2 linked regions of the Granulosicoccus antarcticus IMCC3135 genome follow. The protein of the gene in region 2 binds, or shares a complex with, the protein of the main gene of each other region. Links are inferred from orthologs where the notes say so. Each region holds a gene or a part of one and is shown on either strand. Other genes may lie near its edges. The genes, in order: tsaD and tsaE.

Evidence for each region.
Region 1: the proteins of tsaE (region 2) and tsaD are in contact, whole or in part, in a crystal structure (PDB 6N9A), measured with the Thermotoga maritima proteins. The link is inferred for Granulosicoccus antarcticus IMCC3135 from one-to-one orthologs. Residues at the interface, in WP_004082108.1 of Thermotoga maritima: Leu37, Gly38, Lys46, Lys57, Val59, Lys60, Ser61, Thr63, Phe64, Thr65, Leu66, Met67, Val69, Pro71, Tyr82, Arg83, Leu84, Asp86, Asp88, Phe89, Asp93, Ile128, Asp130, Glu131, Arg134; in WP_004082750.1 of Thermotoga maritima: Cys10, Asp11, Arg49, His50, Leu82, Gly84, Gly135, Gly136, Glu154, Thr155, Leu156, Asp157, Asp158, Ser159, Glu162, Asp165, Lys166, Arg169, Leu170, Tyr175, Lys213, Thr214, Leu217, Tyr218, Gln221, Arg222, Asn324.

The regions. Positions count from the first base shown.
Region 1 is NZ_CP018632.1:1,204,337-1,215,072, reverse strand. The notes cover bases 4,768-7,597. They hold tsaD (tRNA (adenosine(37)-N6)-threonylcarbamoyltransferase complex transferase subunit TsaD), read right to left. Parts: upstream 6,784-7,597; coding sequence 5,752-6,783; downstream 4,768-5,751. Other genes in these bases: IMCC3135_RS05090 (GatB/YqeY domain-containing protein), read left to right, coding at 7,364-7,597; rpsU (30S ribosomal protein S21), read left to right, coding at 6,955-7,170; plsY (glycerol-3-phosphate 1-O-acyltransferase PlsY), read left to right, coding at 4,969-5,721; IMCC3135_RS05110 (methyltransferase domain-containing protein), read right to left, coding at 4,768-4,978. Outside these bases: IMCC3135_RS05135 (cytochrome c oxidase assembly protein), read right to left, coding at 1-192; IMCC3135_RS05130 (hypothetical protein), read right to left, coding at 189-350; ctaD (cytochrome c oxidase subunit I), read right to left, coding at 392-2,017; coxB (cytochrome c oxidase subunit II), read right to left, coding at 2,017-3,267; IMCC3135_RS05115 (DUF2244 domain-containing protein), read right to left, coding at 3,426-3,899; more of IMCC3135_RS05110, read right to left, coding at 4,073-4,767; more of IMCC3135_RS05090, read left to right, coding at 7,598-7,816; IMCC3135_RS05085 (FAD-dependent oxidoreductase), read left to right, coding at 7,855-9,312; hemE (uroporphyrinogen decarboxylase), read left to right, coding at 9,338-10,396; IMCC3135_RS05075 (phenylacetaldoxime dehydratase family protein), read right to left, coding at 10,449-10,736.
Region 2 is NZ_CP018632.1:2,659,913-2,670,534, reverse strand. Bases 509-3,224 are described here. They hold tsaE (tRNA (adenosine(37)-N6)-threonylcarbamoyltransferase complex ATPase subunit type 1 TsaE), read right to left. Parts: upstream 2,250-3,224; coding sequence 1,767-2,249; downstream 509-1,766. Other genes in these bases: IMCC3135_RS11595 (chemotaxis protein CheB), read right to left, coding at 2,373-3,224; IMCC3135_RS11605 (SDR family oxidoreductase), read right to left, coding at 702-1,574; IMCC3135_RS11610 (N-acetylmuramoyl-L-alanine amidase), read right to left, coding at 509-561. Outside these bases: more of IMCC3135_RS11610, read right to left, coding at 1-508; more of IMCC3135_RS11595, read right to left, coding at 3,225-7,199; phbB (acetoacetyl-CoA reductase), read right to left, coding at 7,490-8,215; IMCC3135_RS11585 (acetyl-CoA C-acetyltransferase), read right to left, coding at 8,292-9,467; lpdA (dihydrolipoyl dehydrogenase), read right to left, coding at 9,490-10,622. UniProt on the Escherichia coli protein: Required for the formation of a threonylcarbamoyl group on adenosine at position 37 (t(6)A37) in tRNAs that read codons beginning with adenine.

The sequences.
Region 1 (10,736 bases), 1.5 Mb from region 2 along the record:
GACTGCCGGAGCGTCTACAACGGCACTGGCACTCACCCTGCCCGTCTTGCCGTTAAGGCCTGTCACATCACAGATGATGTCGTACAACGGCACCATCAAATAACCGAAACCGAACATCCCTGCAGCCAGCAATACCATCTTGCCGGCTACTTTGGCATGCGATTTATCGCCTGCGGCCTGAGACTGACTCATGCCACCTGTCCTCTGACCAGCAGAATATAGAGAATACTGCTGGCGTAGAGGCACAGGGCCAATAAAGCCAGGAACAACGGCATGCGATATTTCCGGAAAAAACCGGGAGTACGTTCAGTCTTCAGGCCTGAGCCTTCAGGTAACTGTTTGTCACTCATGATTCCACTTGCTCGCATATTCCTGGCTTGTCCTCATCAATCTATCGGGTAACGGTGCTTGGCAGAATTTCTGGAGCCGTTTCGAAGGTGTGGTAAGGCGCTGGTGACGCAACCGTCCACTCCAGACCTCTGGCACCTTCCCAAACTTCGGATGTCGCCTTCTCGCCGCCACGTACACATTTGACAATGATATAGACAAACATCAGCTGGCTGAAACCAAAACCGAACGCACCAATGGTCGCAATCATGTTCCAGTCGGCGAACTGCAGACTGTAGTCAGGAATACGACGTGGCATGCCCGCCAGACCGACAAAATGCATCGGGAAGAACAACACGTTGACAAAAATGGTAGAGATCCAGAAATGCATCTTGCCCAGCTTCTCGTCATACATGTTGCCAGTCCACTTGGGCAGCCAGTAGTACGTGGCAGCCATCAGTGAGTAGATTGCACCCGGCACCAGAACGTAGTGGAAATGAGCTACCACGAAGTAGGTATCGTGATACTGGATATCGGCAGGTGTGATGGCGAGCATCAGACCGGACAGACCACCGATGGTGAACATGATGACAAAGCCGATTGCAAACAGCATCGGAGTTTCAAAAGTCATGGAGCCACGCCACATTGTGGCAACCCAGTTGAACACTTTCACACCTGTTGGAACCGAGATCATCATGGTCGAGAACATGAAGAACAGTTCGCCTGCCAGCGGCATGCCGGTGGTGAACATATGGTGAGCCCAGACGATGAACGACAGGAATGCGATAGACGCTGTCGCATACACCATTGAGTCATAGCCGAACAGTGGCTTGCGAGCGAAGGTAGGAATGATGGAGGAAACAATTCCGAAAGCCGGAAGTATCAGGATGTATACCTCTGGATGACCAAAGAACCAGAAGATGTGCTGGAACATGACCGGATCACCGCCACCTGCAGCACTGAAGAAACTGGTGCCAAAGAAGCGGTCAGTCAGAAGCATCGTCACAGCGCCAGCGAATACCGGAATAGTGGCAATAAGCAGATAGGCCGTAATGAGCCAAGTCCATACGAACATGGGCATCTGCATGAATGTCATGCCAGGAGCACGCATGTTGAAGATGGTAGCCACGATATTGATCGAACCCATGACTGAAGAAATACCCAGAAAATGGATTGCAAATATTACGAAGGCAAAACTGTCACCCATCTGCAGAACCAAAGGTGGGTACAGCGTCCAGCCACCTGCAGGGCCACCACTGTCCATGAACAGAGTTGACAGCATGATGGTGAAGGCAAAAGGCATGATCCAGAAAGACCAGTTGTTCAGCCTTGGCAGCGCCATATCCGGAGCTCCGATCATCATCGGAATCATCCAGTTGGCAAGACCAACGAATGCCGGCATGACCACACCAAAGATCATGACAATCGCATGCATGGTGGTCATGGAGTTGAAGAACATCGGATCAACGATCTGAATACCAGGCTGGAAGAGCTCCGCCCGGATAATCAGTGCCATAGCGCCACCGATGAAGAACATGATCAGAGAGAACCACAGATACAGAGTACCGATATCTTTATGGTTGGTTGTCGTAACCCAACGCATCAGTCCTTTTGCGGGACCGTGATGATCGTGGTCATCATGATCACTGTGATCACCTGCCTCGTGGTGAGTGACGTCTGAATAACTCATCAGTTGACTCCATTGTTGGTGTTCAGCTCAGAGGCGGAAGCAACCTTGTCAGACAATTCTGCCCCCTTGTCCGCGCTCATGCCTGTGCGCAGTGACTGGATCTGTGAGGGTTGTAATGTGTCGCCGGTACCGTTACCGAAGGCATTACGCTGATAGGTAATAACAGCGGCGATATCAGTGTCGGTAAGAACGTCACTGAACTTGGACATCATTGTGCCTTCAACGCCGTTCATCACGGTATTGACATGATGGTCGATGCTGCCCGTTGCAACTTCACTACCTGCAATGGCAGGGAACATGCCCGGAATGCCCTGACCTTCGGCCTGGTGACAGCTCATGCAGTTGGCTTCATAGACTTGCTTGCCAGCTGTAACCAGCTCCTGGTGAGCCCATTGCCTTTCGGCCTCGTCTGCACTGGAAGCCATGGCCAGTTTCTGGTCGGCAACCCATACATCAAAGTCTTCTTGAGAAACGGCACGAACCACAATAGGCATGAAGCCGTGGTCACGTCCACACAGCTCAGCACACTTGCCGCGATAGATACCGGGTTCTTCGATCAAAGCCCAGTTCTCGTTGATAAAGCCTGGAATAGCATCCTTCTTGATAGAAAGATCCTGAACCCACCATGAGTGGATAACATCCGCTGCGGTATGCAGGAAGCGAATCTTCTTGCCTACAGGCACAACCAGTTCGTTGTCGACTTCACGCAGGTAAACCTCTTCCTCACCGTTGAACGAGGTACCCGGAAAGGCGGTAGCCAGGTCGACGTCGGAGCCCTGTTGCCGAGCAAGATTATGTTCTGGCTTCAGTTGACTATAGAAAGAAACGCCACTATCCATGTACTCATAACGCCAGCGCCACTGATAGCCAGTCACCTTGATGGACATTTCAGAATCGCTGAAGTCTTCCATTTTGATGAGTACACGGGCGGCAGGAATGGCCATACCAATGAGAATGACGAGAGGTACGACTGTCCAGACAATCTCTACAGCCGTGCTTTCATGAAAGTCCGCAGCCTTCGCGCCGCGAGACTTGCGATGCAGGAACATGGATACGATCATCACAGCGAACACTGCTACACCAATAGCGATGCACAGGTAGAAGATCCGCATGTGCAAGGTATAAACCTCGTTGCTGATTTCCGTAACGCCTTTCGGCATGTTCAGCGCTCCCCAGTCAGCCCATGCACCCAACGGCAACATGAGCAAGACCAATGACAGAAGCGCCCAACGACTAACGTTAGACGTCATAACCATTCTCCAAAAATATTTCTGAAATTATCAACCGAAAAAAACTACCAATGCAAGGGTACTTTTGTCGAAGGTCAAAGAATCTACTGCCATTCATTGACATAATCGACCAGCCAGCACACCGCCTTGATCGTACCCATAACGCTCCAAACCTCTAACTAGCGGTTCAGGGCGATCTTCAATTCTGTAAAGAGTGCTTTTTTTTCTACTTTATTGAGACAGCGCCCCAACGTGTAATGCTTGCCATGGGCAGCAACGCTCAAATGTCCAACTTCAAATAGACTCTCCGGACAATTGTATGACAGTCGAGTCCAACGGCGGGGCAAGTTTACAATGACTTCGGGATGATTGTAGCCCCACTCGAGACGAATCGCCTCATTGTCTACGGTAATTACCTCTTTTCTGGACAACCTTTTCAATGTCAAGTACAAGCAAGTGATGATAAGCAGGACTTCAGCTCCTGCAAATGGCACCACCATCCACAGCCCGAAACTGGCCAATACCAGCGCCATGCCCATACAGATAAAGCCAAGGCTGGCGGCCAGGTAGAGATTTGCGCGCCAACTCATTGACCTGTTAGGCGTAACAATGAGTCGAACCGTTACACCTTTTTCGTCTTGTACCTCAATCATGCAATGAAGGTATCTTTGGCAGTTGATGAGCCGCACAGGCTCAGTGTCTTACTCTATACGGCCGAACAGCCCAACCGGTTGATACCCCATGTACTCTCAGTCAAAATCACTTTAACCGCAACCCTAGCCAATGTCATGCCGAACCAGGCCTGACTATTCATGAATCATCCAGACTAGGTCTGACGATCAGAAGTAGAACGTTGCCACGAGCCTCGAAGACTATCCACCGACACTCGATACTCGTCTTCCGGCTGCCTTCCAGTCTTGGCCAACTCACCCTTCCATCCGTGCCCTTGCACCAGCTCCAGCGTAACGGGAAAACGCTGACCTGCTGCCACCGAGCTGAGCGCCTTGCGCACGCTGGGAGACATCAATCCGAATCGTCTTCCGCTCGCCACATTGGCAGCCCCCAGTTGTTGCAATTCATTTTGCAAAGCGTCGATACTCGGGTAATCGATCTGCAGGTTATCTCTATCCAGAACCGGGGCTGCAAAGCCTGACGCCATCAAAGTATCACCAAGATCGTGCATATCGATCAGACCGAAACCATGCAGATAACTGTCGATGGCAGCCCAAGCAGACCGGTACTCCATCAATGTATCGGGTCCGGCACTGGTAAACATGAATGCCCCGCCCGGCGACAAGATGCGTGCGGCCTCCTCGAACACCCGATGCGGGGCATGACACCAAGGTAACAACATATTCGAGACCACCAGATCAAAGCTACCATCGGCGAACGGCAACTCATGCGGATCGCAAGCCACCCTGTGAGGGGCTCGCGAGCGGCGACGTAACCATCGAGGCCAGGAACCGGGTAATTGCGGGACCATTCCTGGAGCTGGATCGGCTCCGATGATCTGCGCATCCGGGTAACGTTGCTGCAACGCCGCCAGCTGGTAACCACTGCGACACCCCAGGTCCAGCACGCGCGCAGGCTTTATTGCCAACAGCGACAAACGTTCCTGCAGCCGATCTCCTATGGTTTCGAATACCGCAGCATAGGCATCAAACTCTTGATTTGCCTGTGAAAAATGGCGACGCACAAGAGCAATGGAAGCGGGTTGAATTAATGAATTCATACCTGACCACCCATCTCAACCAGACCGCTGACACCTTGCCATGGCCCTGCTCTCCCGTATTTTTCATCAACAGCCATTTATTCCACCACCTCGATTCTTATATAGTGTCGCCATCCTTCCATCGATGCCCATCACTTGTGTTCAGCGCCGATCTTGCCATACCCGCCCTGCTTGTTGCCGTCCTTGCCTACCTTGCAGGCTCAGTTTCTGCCGCCATCCTCGTCTGCCGCGCCATGGGCCTGCAAGACCCGCGAACCGCAGGCTCCGGCAATCCGGGAGCAACCAATGTACTTCGTGTCGGTGGCAAACTACCTGCCATCCTGACTTTGCTGGGAGACGCCTTGAAAGGTTTTCTGCCCGTTTTCATCACAGCCAGCCTGATCGACCATCCTGCGACCATCGCACTGACAGCCCTGGCGGCATTCATTGGCCATCTTTACCCGATATTCTTCAACTTCGAAGGTGGCAAGGGCGTTGCCACGGCTCTGGGCGCCCTGCTGGGAATCGATCTTACCGTCGGAGCGCTGGCTCTACTGACCTGGCTGGCCATCAGCCTGACCTTCAAACGCTCGTCGCTGGCCGCCCTCGTGACCTTTGCTCTGGTACCGGTATATTTATCGTTCGAGGGCCATCAGACCTTCGCTGTCGGATTCACCATGATCGGGGCTTTTCTCTACTATACGCATCGTGGCAATATTCAACGCCTGATCGCAGGCACAGAGCCTGTCATCGGCAAGCGCTGAACCAGCGTCGCCCGAACCGCACTGACAACATCAGGCCATCAGACTATCAAGCGGCCAGCGAGGTTTGACGCTGACCGCCAGATCTGTGCTCTCACCACGCTGCAGGCGTTGGGCGCCTGCCAGCGCAATCATGGCCCCGTTGTCCGTGCAGAATTCCAGGCGCGGGTAAAACACTCTGTAACCTTCAGCGGTCAGCTCATCAGCAGCCTTTCGCAGCTGGCTGTTGGCACTCACACCACCCGAGATAACCAGACGGGACAGACCCGTCTTCGCCAATGCGCGTCGACTCTTGCCTATCAGCACGTCGACCACGGCTTGTTCAAAGCTGGCTGCCAGGTTCGCGCGAAATGCGTCGATAGCAACTGTTGAGGCGGGCTCCGTTGCCATGAACGCTTTGTAACGAGTAATAGCTGCCGTCTTCAAACCACTGAAACTGAAGTCCAGATCCGGTCGGTCGAGCATGGGTCGCGGCAACTTGACTTGAGATGCATCGCCGGATTCGGCCAATCGCGACAAAGCCGGACCACCCGGATAGGACAGACCGAGCATTTTCGCTGTCTTGTCAAACGCCTCGCCAGCAGCGTCGTCAACCGACTCTCCCAACAATTCGTATTGCCCGGGCGCTGCCACGTGAATCAGTTGCGTATGCCCACCGGATACCAGCAGACAGACAAAAGGAAACTCTGGCGCATCTGGCTCCAGCATGGGGGCCAGCACATGACCTTCCAGATGGTGTACTCCCAGAGCCGGACGCTGTAACGCCCAGGCCAGGCCACGCGCCATCATGGCGCCGGTTAGCAACGCTCCGGCAAGTCCGGGTCCTGCGGTGTAGGCCACGCCATCTATGGCCGTTATCGGTATGCCGGCCTCTTGGCACACTTGCCTGGTCAGCGGCACCAGACGTCTGACATGATCTCGTGAGGCCAGCTCTGGAACAACACCACCATAGAGTGCGTGCAGATCCACCTGACTGAAAAGTGCGTTTGCCAGCAAGCCGCGCTCTGAACAATAGAGAGCCAACCCGGTTTCGTCACAGGAACTCTCGATTCCTAGCGTTATCATGCGTTTTCCGAGCAAATCTGGCGAGTGTAACATTGGATTCAGCGCACATAGGCACCATGAACTTGCTCTTGCGCACGAATTCACGCCGACGAAATCTCTCGATACATTGAGTTGTTGACGCGAATACCGTTATACTAGAGAACTTTCCGCGATTCACCGAGTAATTCATTAATGCCTTCAGTACGCGTCAAAGAGAACGAACCCTTCGAAATGGCCCTGCGTCGCTTTAAGCGATCATGTGAGAAAGCGGGTGTCCTCACCGAAACTCGCCGCCGTGAATTCTATGAAAAGCCCACTACCGAGCGTAAGCGCAAGGCAGCAGCGGCAGTCAAGCGTCACCAGAAAAAGGTGTCCAAAGAATCTTCACGTCGCGTTCGTCTCTACTAAAACAAGTAGACAGGCTGTTGGCAACCGGGCAGTACGACCCGGTTGTGCACATCCGTCCTGCCTGTAGTGCGGCCACGTCACATTACGTCAGGTAAAGTTCGTTATTATATTGTGCATCGGCACTTTTTACAGTTGAATTGCTTCAACTGTTTGTCTGTGCGCGTCCTCTTTAGCTGTCTATCGGATTCACTTGATGAGCGAAACCCGTCAACGCGTTCTGGATGACATCAAGACTGCAATGAAAGCAGGCGAAAAACCTCGCCTTGCCATATTGCGTCTGATTTCAGCCGCCTTCAAGCAGAAGGAAATCGATGAACGCATCGATCTTGATGAACCTACGGTCATCGCCCTGCTGGACAAGCTGTTAAAGCAGCGTCGCGAATCCATTTCGCAATATTCCGCCGCTGGCCGTGACGATTTAGTTGCTCAGGAACAGATCGAAATCGAGCTGATTCAGACATATATGCCTGAAGCTCTGAGCGAAGCCGAAGTTCACGCACTGATTGATAGTGCCATTGTTGAAACCGGCGCTGATTCAGTCAAGGATATGGGCAAGGTCATGGCCTTGGTCAAACCACAATTACAAGGTCGGGCTGACATGAGCATTGTCAGCAAATCAATCAAGGATCGATTGACACCCGCCTGATACGGCCTTCCGCTTGATGCTTTTTTAGAGAACACTTCATGAGTGACAAAACATTCCAGTTTCTCGACCTGCCCAGGAAAGACCCCAAAAAGATAAAGGCAGAAGTCCGCATCAAGCATTTCAAGGAAATCTACGGACAATTCTCTGCCGAAAAGGCAGCGGATCAGTCCGCTCGATGCCTGTCTTGTGGAAATCCCTATTGTGAGTGGAAGTGTCCTGTACACAACTACATTCCCAATTGGCTGCAACTGATTGCCGAAGGCAATCTGTTTGAAGCTGCGGAGCTATCACACAAGACCAACTCTCTGCCCGAGATGTGTGGTCGTGTTTGCCCGCAGGATCGCCTGTGTGAAGGTGCCTGCACACTTAATGACGGCTTCGGTGCCGTCACTATCGGCTCCATCGAAAAATACATCACCGACGAAGCCCTCAAGCAAGGCTGGCGACCTGACATGTCAGGCGTTACGCCAACAGGGCAGAAAGTAGCCATTATCGGCGCCGGCCCAGCAGGACTGGGCTGTGCAGATATTCTGACGCGAAATGGTGTCAAGGCAGTGGTTTATGACAAGTACTCCCAGATTGGCGGCCTGCTGACATTTGGTATCCCGCCTTTCAAGCTGGAGAAGGAAGTCGTTTTCACTCGCCAGGAAATTCTGGAAGAGATGGGCGTCGAATTCATTCTGAATACCGAAATCGGCAAAGACATACAATTTCAGGAATTACTGGATGAATACGATGCCGTTTTTCTCGGCATGGGTACCTACACGTATATGCGCGGCGGTTTTGAAGGTGAAGACCTGAATAATGTGCACGAAGCGTTGCCGTTTTTGATCTCCAACGTTAACCATCAGTACGAATGGGACGAAAACAAGGAGAATTTTGTCAACCTCAGCGGCAAGAAGGTCGTGGTACTCGGTGGTGGCGATACCGCCATGGATTGCAATCGAACCTCCATTCGCCAGGGTGCAGACTCGGTAACCTGTGCCTATCGACGTGACGAAAAAAACATGCCCGGCTCACGCCGTGAAGTAAAGAACGCTAAAGAAGAAGGCGTACACTTTCTCTGGAACCGCCAACCGGTAGAACTCGTTGGCAACGAAGCTGGTGATGTAACAGGCGTCAAGGTTGTCACTACTCGACTTTCCGCAGCCGATGGACGTGGCCGCCGCATGCCAGAAATCATTCCCGGCACAGAAGAGGTGATACCGGCGGATGCCGTTCTCATCGCCTTCGGCTTCCGACCCAGCCCGGCACCCTGGTTTACCGACTTCAGCATCAACACAGATGATGGTGGTCGTGTTGTCGCCCCGAGCACCGCTACTTTCATGCACCAGACCAGCAATCCACAGGTTTTTGCCGGTGGTGATATGGTTCGTGGCTCTGACCTGGTTGTTACGGCTGTATTCGAAGGCCGCAATGCTGCAGAAGGCATCCTGCAATATCTGGCCAGCGAAGAAGAAGCTGTGCAAAGCTCATCCAAGACCGCCACCGCCTGACGGTCTGCAATCCTGACGTATCAACATGACCGCTGCCTTGCAGAATGACCTGTACCTTCGTGCCCTGAACCGCGAAGAAACTTCCCGAACGCCTGTATGGGTCATGCGCCAGGCGGGTCGTTATCTGCCTGAGTACCTGAAGGTACGCAAGCAAGCAGGTGACTTCATGACACTGTGTAGCACGCCAGATCTGGCGTGCGAAGTCACTCTGCAGCCTCTTGATCGTTTCAATCTGGATGCAGCCATCCTGTTTTCCGACATCCTGACCATTCCGGATGCCATGGGACTCGGTCTGCACTTCGAAACCGGCGAAGGTCCTAAATTCTCCAATCCAGTACGTAACCGGGCTGATGTTGAAAAACTCCCCATCCCCGACCCTGACGACAAGTTGCGTTACGTTATGGATGCTGTCAGCACCATTCGTCGCGAGCTGAATGGCCGTGTACCACTGATCGGTTTTTCAGGCAGCCCCTGGACATTGGCCACTTATATGGTTGAGGGTGGCGGTAGCAAGGACTTTTCCAAGGTCAAGGGTATGTTGTTCTCAGACCCTGCCCTGCTGCACGAACTGCTTGATAAAACTGCCAAATCGGTTATCAGCTATCTCAATGCCCAGGTGGCAGCCGGTGCTCAATCGCTAATGATTTTCGATACCTGGGGCGGCGTGCTTTCTCCAGCCAACTATCGAGAGTTCTCGCTACGTTATATGCAGCAGATAGTCGATGGTCTGACCCGTGAGGCCGATGGCCGCAAGGTACCAGTCGTCCTCTTTACCAAAAACGGTGGCCAATGGCTGGACATCATGGCCGACACCGGCTGTGACGGACTGGGCGTTGACTGGACCATGAACCTGGCTGATGCCCGCGCCAAGACCGCTGACCGTGTTGCTCTACAGGGCAACCTCGATCCTTCTGCTCTCTACGGCTCGCCAGAGAGCATCCGGGTAGAAGTGAAAAAGGTACTGGACAGCTATGGCCCCGGAACAGGTCATGTATTCAACCTGGGCCACGGCATTCACCAATTCGTCAACCCGGAACATCTGGGTGTCATGGTCGAAGCGGTTCGTGAATTGAGTCAGCGCTAGTTCTGCACTTCATGGCTTGGCCGGGGAAGCTCCTTCCCCGGCCAGACTCCTGTCAGATCCCGCCCAGCCATCCGGTACCGGGCCGGCAATTTACATATTCGGCCCACTGCCCATCAGCAGGCAGTACAGATACTTCGTGCCACAGCCTGAGTTGCAAATCAGGCCCGTGCTGCTGAGCAATACCCAGAAAGGTATTGAATATCGCAAGGTGCGTAGGATGGTGCTCCGCCCAATCCTCCAGATCTTTCATGGTGCGAAAACAGGCCAGTCCGAAACTTCTCGGCACGTCAGTCCCGTCGCTGTTCAGATCCCTCATATAACGACAGCTATAACAATTGAC
Region 2 (10,622 bases):
CGGATCCCGACCACCGTGTCCGGCATCGATCGCCACGACAGCATTACGCAACGCTGGCTGCTCAATGACGTTCTCGACCGGACCGGTAATCTCGGGGATATCCTTGACACCCAGTTGCGGGGTGCCCTTCACACCCAGATTGATCAGTAGGCGTTTCCCGCCCTGGCGTGGAATCAGCTCATAAGTGGGATTCACTGCGCCTCGCAGGTCCAGTACGACCCTGAGATAGTCACTGCCATGCTGGGCATAGCGTACACGACTGACAATTCCCTCTGAAAAGGTTGTTGTCGGCATAGGCGTCGCCAGCGTCGCCTCCGGCAGATCCACAACCAGCCGGTTGGGATTGCTCAGAGAAAATACGTCGGCAGTCGCGTTAGCTGAATCCAGGTCAAAATGCAGCATGACATTCTCTTGCTGCACCAGATTGAAACCATTGAGTTTGACGGCGGCCTGCAATGAGCCTGAAAAACCGCCAAGCACGCCAGCCACCAACAGTATCAATGGACAAACAGCCTGTCGCACCCACTGCCTGATATTTCTGGCCGCTCTGATTGTCAGCATCACACCCTCACATGAATGGAGTTTCGAGCCGCCACCGAAACGCCTCAAGAAAACAAAAGGCGAACGGGGACAGCTCTGCCGACATAAGCATAGAAGAGGTGCGGCGAAAGTCCAGTGACAAGCGCCGCAGTAACGGCGTTCTATCCCATACCGTGTACCAACTGGGTCGGAGATCGTTCAAAAACCTCATCTGGCACGAAAAAATCGGCAATGAGCCGGGTTGCACCTTCGTTCTGATACACGGAAAAATCCGTTACACCTTCCTCGATCAGAACTTCCTCATCGATGAAGAAGTTACCCGTGCACTGTCCAGGGTCTCGATTCAATATGGCCAGCGCAGCATCTGCCATTATCTCTGGCTTCCTGCACATCAATGCCATCCGGTCATCGCCGATGACATTGCGCACAGCAGCCGTATCTACGGCTGTTATCGGCCACAGGGCATTAACACCGATTCCCTGCTCCCGAAATTCCTCTGCCATGCCAAGTACACACAATGACATGCCGTATTTGGCAATCGTGTAGGCAACATGCCCCTTGAACCACTTCGGATTGAGATCCAGAGGCGGTGACAGATTGAGAATATGTGCATGTGACGATGCCTGCAGATAGGGTAATACCAGCTTCGAGACCATATAGGTTCCGCGCGTATTAACCTCGTTCATCAGGTCATAACGTTTCATGGACGTACTGGGCGTATCCGTCAGAGAGATTGCACTGGCGTTGTTGATACAAATATCGATGCCGCCGAAAGCCGCAACTGTTGCCGCAATGGCCGCCTCAATCTGTTCTTCATGCCGGATATCACAGACCAGGCCGATCGCCTTGCCCGGACCCACCTCATTGAGCTCATCTGCAGCCGTAAACACGGTACCCGGTAATTTCGGGTGTGGTTCGGCAGTTTTGGCGGCGATGGCCACGTTCGCACCTTGTTCAACAGCAGCCTTGGCGATGGCAAATCCGATCCCGCGACTACCGCCGGACATGAACAGCGTTTTTCCTGCTAGTGACATGATTGATCTCGGTATTTCAGAAGCTGTTGATCAGTGTACTGCACCCAAGCTTCAGAAGAACCCGTTAGCCGCCCAATACCCCATTATCCCGACTGGGGATTTACTCAGTGCAACTGACACGATAAATAGAGAGTATCGTTGGCGTGTTGAATGGTCTTGAGCAACGGGTAATCCAGCATCAGATATCGCCTCTCAGGGGATACTGAAGACGACCTGCCGCCGATCCTCGACCCCATAGGTGATAGAGATATGAAGATCAGCACGGGGAAGCCGATCTCCACCCTGCTCAGGCCATTCGATCATGACCAGATCATGCTCGCGAATGAGATCGTCAAAACCCAGGTAGTCCAGCTCTGCAGGATCCTGTAGCCGGTACAGATCAAGATGCGCAATGTTGTTGATAGCACTACCCAGCTGAGCACTGACATCATAGGTTTCAATCAAGGTATAGGTCGGGCTCTTGACCCTCCCTTTGTAACCCAGAGCATGAATGACAGAGCGTACCAGCACGCTCTTGCCTGCCCCAAGCTCCCCCGAAAGCGTCCATAACGCCCCCTTCGGTACGCAGCTCGCCAGCTTTTCACCCAGTAACTGCATGGATGTCTCATCGGCTATATCACGCACGCCTTCATGGATAAAACGGGCCAGATCAGCCTTGTATTGTTCCTGGTTCATTACACAAGATTATCATGTTCAGCGACCATCGGAGTGTCGAGCATGACCTCTGCCCGGTGTCTGTCTGGAGATGTGGATATCGCGAACTGAGACTTTTGTTAGCAGTCACTGATTTTCAAAAAATCACAGCGATGTCTGCAGCAAGGATTTTATCTGAGCGATGTCAACAGGCTTTGCCAGCACCTGCTCAATACCGGCATCTCTGTAGGCTTCACGATCACTCTGACTGATACTGCCGGTCATGGCTACAAATGTCACAGGCAGATTTTCCTCCTCCTTACTCATTGCTGCAATCACATCAAGCCCATTCATATCAGGCAAGCCCATATCCAGTAAACACAAGCGTGGCTTGCATTGACGTAGAAGCATCAAGGCCTCAGCTCCATTAGCTGCCCCTTTGACTTTGCAACCAAGCCTTGTCAGCAATTTGACCAAGACCTGACGGCTCTGATCGTGATCTTCGACAAGCAACACATCAAGCTGTGGTGCGAGCTGTGGTGCGAGCTGTGGCTCACTATCCTGATCCATCAGTGCAGCCAGTCGTGCCAGTAACAGGCGTGTGTCTATCGGTTTTGACAATGAATCGACAAATCCGATTTCCCTGTATCGATCATGATCACCTGCCATCGCGTGAGCGGTTATTGCAACCACCGGTTTGGAGAAACCCCAGTCCTGCAGCTGCCTGACCACCTCCTCGCCACCTAACCGGGGCATTCGAATGTCCAGCAACACAAGGTCAAAAGCATCAGGTGCCTGGCGCAGCGCCTCCAAAGCCCTGACACCGTCAGACACACAGGTCACTGTAGCTCCCGCCTTACTCAGCAATTGTCTGATCACTCGTTGCACATCCAGATTATCCTCTGCCACCAGGATATGGCCGCGCAGAGATGTCGGTGGATTATCGCGATCTAACAATCGATCGTCAGACACTTGCACAAACTCGGAAATCAGCCGTCGATCAGCCTCATCTGCGAGCGGAATTCGGACCGTAAAGACACTGCCCTCGCCTAGCTGGCTTTCAACCATCAGCTCGCCACCCAGCAGCTCCATCAAGTGTTTGCTGATACTCAGACCCAAGCCTGTCCCGCCATGACTCGCCCCCAGCGACCCCTGCCTGAATGGTAGAAACATCTCGCTGAGCTGGTCAGCGGCAATTCCCGGCCCGGTATCGCGGACTGAGATAATCAGCATACTGTTCCTGGATTCAAACTCAACGGCTACCGATCCTTGCATCGTAAACTTCAGCGCATTACTGATCAAATTCACGAGCACTTGTCGAAGCCGGACAGGATCTGTCTGTATTTTATGTGGAACGGGAGACAGGCACTTAAAGCTGAAACTGAGATCTTTTTGATCCGCGCGCATCTGATGCATTGATCTCAAACCGGCCACCAGTGCCGGTAGAGAAACCAGTTCCGAGTCGATCTTCAATAGTGCAGATTCCAGCTTGGACAGGTCCAGAATATCGTTAACCAGATCCAGTAGATGCAAGGCATTGTGTTTTATCGCACTGGCATTTTCAATCTGCTCTTTATCCTCCAGAGACATCGACATCAGGTCAGTAAACCCCATGACCGCTGTCAAAGGCGTTCGTATCTCGTGACTCATATTGGCAAGAAAATCACTCTTGGCACGACTTGCCTGATCAGCTTGCTCCAGAGCACGGGTCAGAAGTTGCGACTGAGCTTCTTGCTCCGTGACATTCTTGATCATGACCACAGCACCGGTCACCTCGGTTTTCTGAAGCACCGGATTGGCAGATATTTCTGCACTGAACATGGCGCCATCTGCCCGTCTCAACGTAATCGGATCAAGTTGCACGGACTTGCCTTGGGAAACAAGAGAGTCCAGAAGTTGTGCAACATTCTGGTATTCACCCAGATCACGCTCCAAAGGGGCAAGGTTGAGCAGTACGTCCAAACGTTTCCCAGAGGTAGTTTCGTCGATACTCAAGCCCACAAGCTCCAATGCTGCACTGTTGACAAACGTGACCTGAAGCTTTGTATTCACTCCAAAAATCGCCTGCTCCGTCGCATTGATGATGGTACTGACCTGTGCCTCTCTGGCCTGTAGGGTCATCGCATCCTCGACTTGCTCTGTGACATTGCTGGCTACCGCAACGAAGTGAGTGACCACCCCTTCTGCATTGCTGACGGGATTGACAATCAGATCATTCCAGAATGACTGGCCATGCTGATCGTAATTGAGAATCACCGTTCTGACTGGTTCCTGAGCCTCAATTGCCAAATGCAGTTTTTCAACCATTGCCGGCGAGGTGTCGATACCTTGCAAGAGACGACAGTTTTTTCCCAGAATCTCCTGCGAGGTATAACCCGTCATGTTCCGAAAGGCTTCGTTAACATAGATGAGCGGCTGATCCGGATGGCGTGCGTCGGCGATAGAAATACCGCTGTCAGTAGCCTCTATAGCGCTTTCATACAGCTTCATCTGCTGCGCGGCCTCATGCCTCTCAGTAATATCCTGAACGGCAATGAAAAGCAGTGTCTTGTCCTGAATTTCCAGGAGATTAGGGCTCAATTCCACTGGAACCGAAACACCGCTATCCAACAACAATATGGATTCGAAAGGCTTGACCTGCCTATTGGCAGATGGCTCAAAAAAACCTTTTACAAACGCGCGATCCAACAATGGAAACAGACTATGCACTGAGCTCTGACCAAGCTCTGCACTGGTTTTCCCACTGACTTTACACAACGCCGGATTAGCGAAATGGATTCGCCCATCCTGATCCGTCAGAATCTGTCCGATCACGGTCTGATCTGACATGTACTTGTAGGTTGCAATCTCTTTTTGCACATCTGCCATGGCGCTTGAATCAATCAGCATCAACGCAGCGCCACTAACCCCGTCACGCCTGTGATACGGCGCGATTCGCATAAGATAAGGAGTCCCATCAATATCACGAACATTACATTCGAACTGCTTGCCACTGTCTATCGTATGTTCCACATCCGCTATCAGACTCTGATAGTCGAGAGAATGATTGAAGTCGCTGATAGCACGTCCCAAGTCTTGCTGTTGGAGGCTGAACAGACGAGCCATTTCAGGTGTGTAACGACGAATACGCAGATTTTCATCCAGAAACAACACACCTACGCCGGTAATGGCTAGCAGGTTTGTCATATCGTCATTGGCCAGACTCAGCTCCAGAATATTGTGCTGGTACTCACCATTGATCGATTGAAGTTCTTCGTTGGCACTCTGCAGCTCTTCATTGGATGACAGCATTTCCTCATTGGCCGTCTGCAACTCTTCATTGGCACTTTCAAGCTCTTCTATTGTCGACTGCAGGCTCTCCTGTGTGAGGGCCAGATCATTTTCAAGCGCCCTTATACGACTCAAGCCATCATCGCTACTGTCCAACGTTTCAATATATTGCTGTCTACCTTCCTGGCCCGATAGCGATGTTTGGGCCTGTATTTTCGTGCTCACGGAAAAATGTCGCACTGTATCAACAGGCAAACGCATATCACGCCGCTTCCTGAAGAGTCGCCAACGTGAATCAATCGTCTCGAATTCATCGCTGAGACTGATGGTCGTCTCACTGGGCCCCAGAAACAGATATCCGCCAGACCTCAAGCCAAAATGAAAAAGCGAGAGCGCATTCATTTGCGCTTCGGGCTGCAGGTAAATCAGCATGTTCCGGCAAGTGATGAGGTCTAATTGGGCAAATGGTGCATCCTTGAGAACATTGTGCTCCGCAAATACGACCATTAATCGTAATTCGGATGTGACGTGGTAGCCGTCAGGTTTACGGACGAAATATCTCGCCCGTCGTTCACCTGGGAGATCGTTCACGGCCTCTGCGGAATAAACCCCTTTGATGGCTCGTTCAAGTGACCCTTGATGAACATCGGTGGCAAACAGCTTGACCTCTATGCCTGAACTCGATGCCGACACACGCTCATCAATGAGCATTGCCAGCGAGTACACTTCCTCTCCCGTAGCAACTCCACAAGCCCAAATCCGCAGTTTCTTCGAGGCAGTGGCATTCTCCACCAGCGGCACCAGAACCTTGTCGTCGAGACACTCGAATGCCTCTTTGTCACGGAAAAACTGTGTGACTCCTATGAGAATGTCACGGTAAAGTGCATCGAGTTCCTGAGGGTTCGCCTGTAGCAAGACCTCGTACGCCAGCAATTGATCTATTTTCAATAGCCGCATTCGTCGGCGAATTCGCCTACCCACTGTGCTGTGTTTGTATTGCGAGAAATCGATACTGCAAAATTGCCTGAGCAATTCAATAATGCGGTTTAGCTCTTGCGTATGGGTACTCGTCTGGGTTCTGATCATCCGTTCTGACTCGGCTGTCAGATCGCTTGAACTACGCTCCAGGGAACACAGTGAGTCGGCAAGTGTTCCTGGCGAACCGATGACATCTGCGGCACCACTGGCAATGGCATTGCCTGGCATTCCGTCAAATTGTGCAGTTTTTTCATCCTGAACCAGCACCCATCCGCCAGCGTCACTAATGGCCTGAACACCCGTCGTTCCATCTGAGCCTGTTCCAGACAGCACCACCCCGATAGCACGATCACCAACATCAGCAGCCAGAGAAACCATAAAGGCATCGATCGGCAGCTTGTGCCTCCTTTCCATTCCACATGGCGTCAACTGCAGCTTTTCAGACTTGATAGTCATGGTCTTGTTTGCAGGTATGAGGTAGACGCAGTTCACCTCAACGGTCATCCCCTGTTCGGCAAGCAACACGGGCATGTCCGTAGCTCGACCCAATATGGAGCTCATATGGCTCACAAAGTCAGGAGAGAGATGTTGCACGACGACAAAGGCCAACCCACAATCGACCGGAATGGTATGCAACAGAGCTTCTATAGGCTCCAGCCCCCCAGCCGATGCACCTATGGCGACTATCGGGAATCGGGATCTGGACCCAGTGGGCCCTACCGCGAGCTGCACGCTCTCTGTCATAACTATTCTACGTTTACCTGTTCTAGAAGAGCGAGAGCTGCATCAATTGGCCCCTTACCTTTCGAATCAGACGACCGAACATTTCAAGTTCACAAAAGACGGATCCGATAAACCCGACTTTACCAGCCAGATTCTGGAACCAAAAGATATAAGGCAACTTGGAAAATTTTACAATGTTGAACTATCGAACCTGAAAAACAAAAACGGCCACCCCTGCGCAAAGCGGGAGTAGCCGTTGATCACTGTCACAATCAATCAACCCAGCCTGTCGATAAGGCTGGGACTGATGATCAATACATGTGTTGACCGCCATTAACAGAAAGAGTTGAACCGGTAATGAAGCCCGCCTCATCAGCAACCAGGAACTCAACCGTACGCGCAATATCTTCAGCACGTCCCAGACGACCTACCGGGATTTTGGCAATGATTTTCTCCAGTACGGCAGGTGGCACTGCACGAACCATATCAGTGTCGACATAACCCGGAGCGATAGCATTGACGGTGATACCCTTCGAGGCGCCTTCTTGTGCCAGAGCCTTGGTAAAACCATGGATGCCAGATTTGGCAGCTGCATAATTCACCTGACCGTATTGACCAGCCTGACCATTGATGGAACCAATGTTAACGATGCGACCAAAACCTTTTTCACGCATTCCGTCAATGACACAACGACTGGTGTTGAAGCAGGATCCCAGGTTCGTATCAATAACTGCCTGCCAACTTTCCTGCTCCATGCGTTGCAGTGTTCCGTCACGCGTGATGCCGGCATTGTTGACCAGGATGTCAACTGATCCGCCCAGATCAGCTTCGATCTTCTTGATTCCTTCCTGACAGGCTGCGAAATCTGAAACGTCAAATTTGAAAACAGCAATGCCGGTTCTATCCGAAAATTCTTTGGCTCGCTCGTCATTTCCCGCATAGTTCGCAGCGACGCTGTAGCCTGCGTTCTTCAATCCAATTGAAATCGCTTCACCGATTCCGCGAGTACCACCAGTTACAATCGCAATCTTTGCCATGATCAATATATCTCCGTTTAGTTGTTAGTTGATGAGCAAACCACCCGTGTAATCATACGGGTGTCAGCATGTCAAATTAATCCCGCTCAACACACATGGCGATTCCCATACCGCCACCGATGCAAAGTGTAACAAGTCCCTTTTTAGCATCACGTCGCTGCATTTCGTGCAGCAAAGATATCAGTACACGTGCACCAGAGGCTCCAATCGGATGTCCCAGTGCAATGGCTCCACCGTTGACGTTCACTTTGTCGGTATCCCACTCCAGCTCTTTATTAACTGCACAGGCCTGTGCAGCGAATGCTTCGTTGGCTTCTATCAAGTCCAGATCACCGACTGACCAGCCAGCCTTCTCAAGCGCTGCACGACTGGCAGGAATAGGCCCTGAACCCATGACTGCAGGCTCAACACCGGCAGTGGCCCAGCTAACGATACGTGCAAGTGGCTTAGCACCACGTTTTTTCGCTTCATCGGAACTCATGAGTACCAATGCTGCAGCACCATCGTTGAGTCCTGATGCATTACCTGCCGTTACAGTGCCTTCCTTCGAGAACGCTGGACGCAGCTTTGCCAATGTTTCAGCAGTAGTTCCAGGCTTGATGTATTCGTCTGCATCAACCACCACGTCACCACGACGGTTCTTGACAGTAACGGGTACGATTTCGTCGACGAACTTGCCCGCTGCCTGAGCAGCTTCAGCTTTTTGCTGAGACTTGGCTGCGAAAGCGTCCTGCTCTTCACGAGTAATTTCCCATTTGGCTGCGACGTTCTCTGCAGTTGTTCCCATGTGGTAGCCGTGAAAAGCATCCCACAAACCATCTTTGATCATGGTGTCAATGAAACTCGCATCACCCATCTTCTGGCCAGTTCTCAATGACGCGCAGTGAGTCGACAGACTCATGCTTTCCTGTCCGCCAGCAACGACGATTTGACTGTCGCCCGCTTTGATAGCTTGAAAGCCCATGGCAACTGTACGCAGTCCGGAGCCACAAACCTGATTGACTGTAACTGCCGTGCTTGCCGCAGGAATTCCTGCTTTCATGGCAGATTGACGAGCTGGGTTCTGACCGGCACCTGCCGTGAGAACCTGTCCGAAAATCACTTCCGAGACATCGGCAGCATCAACCGCACTGCGCTTCAACGCTTCTGTGATGGCCGTGGCCCCAAGATCGACAGCCGATACGCTGGACAAGGTTCCAAGAAAAGAGCCGATAGGAGTCCTGGCTGCGCCAGTGATGACTATGTCATTCATAATACGGATTACCTCTGTGGAATTAGTGTTTCTTCTTTGGCGGAATCAGATCAGTGATAGTACCTTCAAACATTTCTGCTGCAAAGTTCACTGTTTCTGAAAGAGTGGGATGCGGGTGGATGGTTTGACCTAGATCAACAGCATCTGCCCCCATTTCGATTGCCAGCGCGACTTCGGCAATCAGATCTCCCGCATTCGGCCCAACGATTCCTGCCCCGATGACACGATCATCTACCGGGTCGAACAATAACTTGGTCAGACCTTCCGAACGACCCAGACTCAAGGACCTACCAGAGGCTGCCCAAGGGAATACACCCTTGCCCACCTTGATACCTTGTGCCTTGGCTTCGATCTCGGTCATTCCGACCCATGCAACTTCCGGATCTGTATAAGCAACAGATGGAATCACTCGCGCATCAAATACTCGCTTCATGCCAGAGCAGACTTCGGCAGCAACTTTGCCTTCATGCACCGCCTTGTGAGCCAGCATCGGCTGACCGACCACATCGCCGATAGCAAATATATGTGGCACGTTAGTGCGTTGCTGATTGTCTACGGCAATGAAGCCACGCTCATCCACGGCAACACCGGCATTCTCGAGACCAAGTGTTGAACCATTGGGACGCCGTCCGACAGCGACAAGTACACGGTCGAAAGTATCAACATGTTCACCATCAGGCCCTTCGAAGACGACATGCAGACCGTCATCTTCTGCGGTTACAGCCGTTACCTTGGTCTTGAGATAGATATTTTCATACCGACCCTTGATGCGATTATGCAAAGGCTTGACGATATCCTTGTCCGCACCGGGAATGATCTGATCCATCAGTTCGACCACCGTCACTTTGGATCCCAATGCATCATAGACCGCACCCATTTCAAGTCCGATAATGCCGCCGCCGAGAACGAGCAGGCGCTTGGGAATATCAGTCATCTCCAGAGCACCGGTAGAATCTATGACTCGTGGATCATCGTGCGGAATGAACGGCAACTTCACCGGTTCTGAGCCCGCAGCCACGATGCACTGATCAAAACTGATCGTTGTCTCCTTGCCATCGTTTGTCACACTCATGGTGTTAGGACCGGAAAACTTTCCGACACCCGTCACAACTTCAACCTTGCGCGCCTTGGCCAGCCCCTTGAGGCCTCCCGTGA